Regions from separate parts of the Novosphingobium sp. AAP1 genome, predicted to be linked through region 1. Evidence: riboswitches for the same ligand, from Rfam matches in the RefSeq annotation. Region 1 holds a riboswitch; the other holds the start of a gene.
The links. A riboswitch is a leader RNA that binds a small molecule or an ion and turns the genes downstream of it on or off. The one in region 1 is predicted to bind cobalamin.
Positions count from the first base shown of each region.

Region 1 (2,392 bases):
CCCGTCTGCCGGCAACACCGCAAGCGCCACGCCGCACGCGCGTGCCAGGGCCGCCACCTGCCCCAGGCCATAGCGCCACCACGAAACCCCGCCGATCAGGCGGATCAGGATCGCCCGCGCGCCAACCAGCGTGCGCTCGATATAGGTATCGACCGACAAGGGATGTTCCAGCGCGGCCAGATTGGCCAGGCGCAGCAGCGGGAACGCCGGATCGGCCTGGCGCGCCAGGTGCCAGCCAGCGGCAAAGGCGCCCAGGTCGCTGTCGGAAAACGACAGGACGACGAGCGGCGCCGGCGCCTGCCCCAGATCCTGGGGCACGGCCGTTTCCTCAAGCCCGTGGCTCTCGCGGAAGATGACGTGCATGGGCCCGCGCCGCCGATCAGGCCGCCAGCACCGCCCTGATCGTTTCGGGTTCCAGCTTGTCGCGCTCGGCAATCGCCACCAGTTGCCCGGTGCGCGGCTCTCCCACCTGCCAGGGCCGGTCATACTGATGGCGCACGCGCGCGCCCACGGCCTGAACCAGCAGGCGCATCGGCTTGCCCGCCACCGCGACATGGCCTTTCACGCGCAGCACGCCATGCTCTGTGGCCAGGCGGGCGATGCGCGCGGCCAGGTCGGCCGGATCGGATACCTCGCCCAGCGGCACGACGGTGCTGGCAAAATCGTCGTGCTCGTGATCGTCGGCGCCATCGTGGTGCGACGGGCGGGCTGCGATATCGTCTTCGGCCGCCGCGTTTAGCCCCAGGATCACGCGCGGATCGGCTGCGCCTTCGGCCAGGTCAATCACCGGAACCGCGCGCGGCGCGGTATCAGCAATCATGGCGCGCGCCTTGGCCAGACCCTCCGGCCCGGCCAGATCGCCCTTGGTCAACAGCACCAGATCGGCACACGCCAACTGGTCTTCGAACACTTCGGCCAGGGGCGTTTCGTGATCGATGCCGGGATCGGCGGCACGCTGCGCGTCGAGCGCGGCGAGATCGGGGGCAAAGCGGCCGGCGGCCACCGCCTCGGCATCGGCCAGCGCCAGCACGCCATCGACGGTGATGCGGCTGCGGATCGCCGGCCAGTCAAACGCCTTGAGCAAGGGCTTGGGCAGCGCCAGCCCCGAGGTTTCGATCAGGATGTGATCGGGCCGGGGATCGAGCGCAAGCAGGCGTTCGACCGTGGGGATGAAATCATCGGCCACGGTGCAGCAGATGCAGCCATTGGCCAGTTCGACGATGTTTTCGGCCGGGCAATCGGGAATGGCGCAGGACGTGAGGATATCGCCATCCACCCCCAGCGTGCCGAATTCGTTGACCACCACGGCCAGGCGGCGCCCGCCAGAGTGGCGAAGCAAGTGGCTGATCAGCGTGGTCTTTCCCGCGCCGAGAAAGCCGGTCACGATGGTGACGGGCACTTTTGCCAGATCCGGCATGCACAAAACCCTTCCGCGGCGCCAGGCGAGCGACACGGCAGGGCTTGCCGGAAAACGATCCGGCCAGGCGCGCGGCAGCGGGCCGGCGCACGAAAGCGCCCACCACAACGCAACCCGTGCAGCCCCAGCCGCACAAGTCTTCGTCGCCCAGACGGAAGTATTACCGTGCCCGGACCATCCCCTGGATCAAGGCAAGAGCGACCAGTGCGCCGGCAGGTCTCCTGGCTCGTGGGTCAGGGCTTGATGCACGCCTTCCCAGGCCCGCTTGGGGCCCAGTGGCCATCCCCGTCGTGCGGGGAACAGTGCATCGCGCTCGCCACTTACAGTTGCAGGGACAGCTGCGGACTTGGGGCAAAGCCCCGCACCGCATTCCCGATTAAGCCCCTCTCGGGGCACCGACGCGATCTTTTGCAGGGCACTGGCCGAAACCGGCGCCTGCGCTGCCCTCCTAGCCGAGTTCGCCGGCCAAGCCAACCGGGCATGACATCAGATTGCGCGAACCACCTCGATGTCGTCGAGCCGCTGCCAGCGATAGATCGCCGCACTGGCCAGCCAGCACAACGCAAACAGGGCAATGATGGCAAAGCCCAGCCCGTTGAAATTGCTGGCAAGATTGGCCGCCAACCGCCATGGCGCACCGGTCAGGCCCAGCTTCTGGCCGATCAGTGCGGCCGCCTCGATCCCGCCGATCACGATCGCCACCAGCGCCGAAACCAGCGTGATGGTGATGTTGTAATAGAGCTTGCGGATCGGCTTGACGAAGGCCCACTCATAGGCGCCAAGCATGACCACACCATCGATCGTATCGATCAGCGCCATGCTCACCGCAAACAGCGCGGGCAGCACCAGGATCGTGCCCAACGCCAGGCCACTCGCCGCCTGGCTGGCCGACAGGCCGAGCAGCGCGACTTCCGTGGCCGTATCGAAACCCAGCCCGAACAGAAAGCCAAGCGGCGCCATGTGCCACGATCGCGT
Region 1 is NZ_LJHO01000005.1:44,113-46,504, reverse strand. It holds gene cobN (cobaltochelatase subunit CobN) at 1-363, opposite strand, end outside; gene cobW (cobalamin biosynthesis protein CobW) at 380-1,417, opposite strand; cobalamin riboswitch at 1,611-1,832, opposite strand; gene IP65_RS12055 (HoxN/HupN/NixA family nickel/cobalt transporter) at 1,904-2,392, opposite strand, start outside.

Region 2 (2,392 bases), on a different contig from region 1:
CGCTGCCCGGCATCCGGTTCGGACGCGGCTTCGTAATAGATCGCGGTGGTCAGGCATTGCAGTGCGCGCCAGCGGTCTTCGCCGCTGCCGGTGGCAAACAGCGGGCGTGCTGCCGGATTGGCAGACCAGGGCGTGGTGGTGGTGCCATCATCGGCGTCGCTGCGGATGGCGCCCACTTGCCTGTCCCAGGCGCGGGCGGCGTCCTGCGGGGCAAGCAGGCCGCTGTCTTGCGCCGACACATAATAGAACGCCGAGCCGGGAAAGCTTTCGCCCGCCCGCTCGAAAGGTTGCAGCCCGCCGTTGCGATCCTGCGCTGCGGCGGCATCGCTGCCGGGCGAACCCCAGCCGATCGCGCCGAGCACCAGGCCCAGCGCGCCGATCGCGGCAATACCGGCGGCCCGCTCGGCCAGGCGCGAGGGCGCGCGATGCTGGTGGCGCCACGAGGTCATGTCGCGGCGGCGGATGCGTGCGGCAAAATCGCGGGGGCGCACCGGCGGCAGCGTAAGCGCCGCGATCAGCGCGCCATCGGCCTGCCGCTGCCCGGCCAGGGCGACGCGCTCTTCCGGCCCCGGCGGCGGCATCAGCGCCTTGGGCGGAAGGGTGGGCGTGGCGCCGGTGAAGGGAATCGGGTCTGGCATAGGGCGTGAAACAGGGCAGGCTTGGTCTGCGCCATGGTGCGTTACGCGTTGCACTGCAACCATGCACGGCAGGAATCGTCCTCGTCCCGATAAGGCACAGGCTGCTACGGGTTGGTTAATCACGGCTGCGGGCTTGCCCCTTGGTGCAGGTGTCGCTATCCGCCCCGCCTGACGCCACCGGTGCCCGCAACCATGCGGGCTAAGAGGGAAGCCGGAACCAGCCGGCGCTGCCCCCGCAACTGTTTCCGGACGAGCGCCGCGCCCTTGCGCGCCACTGGCCCCTTGGCGGGCTGGGAAGGCCGGCGTGTCGCGTTGACTTCGGATGAGCCAGGAAACCTGCCGGTGTGTGGTCGTTCCGCGGCCGGGCGGGGTGTACCGGGCGCAAGCGTGACGAGTCTTCCGCCAGGGCCCGGCGGACCCTCGCGCCATGGACGGCAAGACTGTCCATGGGCCGGGAGGAAAAGAACCGTGAAGACATCGCTTGTTGCACTGGCCACCGCCGTGATGCTGGCCACCCCTGCCTATGCCGATGAAGCCCCCGCCAGCGATGGCGCGCAGATCACTGTATTGGCCACCGGCAACGACCTGTCGCTCGACCAGACCGGCCAGGCCATCACCGTGTTGCCGTTGCAGACGATCGAGGCGGTGCAGGGCGTTGACCTGACCCGCGTGCTCGATCGCGTGCCGGGCCTGACCTGGTCGCGCACCGGGGGTCTGGGTGCGCAAACCGCCGTGCGCCTGCGCGGCGGGGAAGGGCAGCACACCCTGGTGCTGGTCGATGGCGTGCGCGTGGAAGATCCCTCGGCGCCATCGGGCGGGTTTGACTTCGGCACGCTGACGAGCGGCGGGATCGAGCGGATCGAAGTGCTGCGCGGCTCCAACTCGGTGGTCTGGGGCAGCTCTGCCATTGGCGGGGTGATCGCGGTTACCACGCGCGAGATCGACGGCGTCGAAGCCTCGGCCGAGGCCGGCTCGCGCCGCAGCTATGATGCCGATGCTGTCGCCGGCGTGAAGCGCGACCGCTATGCCTTCTCGATCGATGGTGGCTATGCCACCACCGATGGAGTTTCGGCCGCTGCCAGCGGGACCGAGCGCGATGGCTATGACCAGTGGCGCGTGGGCGGCAAGGCGCGGGTCAACCTCACCGAAACGCTGTCGCTGGTCGCCAATGCCCGCTATGCCGATGGCAAGACCCAGATCGATGGCTATCCCGCGCCCGATTATGTCTTTGCCGATACCCCGGAATACACCACCACGCGGCAGTTCTTCGGCCGCGCCGGGCTGCACTATGCCGGCGGTCCGCTGACGCTCGATGCCGGCTATGCCCTGTCCGACACGCGCCGCCGCTATTACACCGGCGGGGCCGACAACGCGTTCGAATATGGCTACAACGGCCGCAGCGAGCGGGTGGAATTGAACGGCCGCTATAGCCTGCCTGCTGATTTCGCGATCGATTTCGGGGCGGATCGCGAATGGACCCGGTTCGACAGCACCTATGACACGCGCCAGAACGCGCATCTGACCAGCGGCCATGCCATGCTCGGCTGGTACACCGCCAAGGCGAGCCTGGCCGCCGGCGTGCGCTATGACGAACAGAGCCAGTTCGGCAGCAATGTCAGCCTGGGGGCCAACGGCACGGTGGAAGTGGTGCGCGGGCTGCGCCTCAATGCCAGCTATGGCGAAGGCTTCCGCGCGCCCACGCTCTATCAGCTGCTCTCGCCCGATTACGGCAATGCCGCGCTCGCTCCCGAACG
Region 2 is NZ_LJHO01000001.1:551,888-554,279, reverse strand. It holds gene IP65_RS02410 (cell wall hydrolase) at 1-638, opposite strand, end outside; cobalamin riboswitch at 800-997, shown strand; gene IP65_RS02405 (TonB-dependent siderophore receptor) at 1,107-2,392, shown strand, end outside.
Region 2: another riboswitch for cobalamin. It lies ahead of IP65_RS02405 (TonB-dependent siderophore receptor); the one in region 1 lies ahead of cobW (cobalamin biosynthesis protein CobW).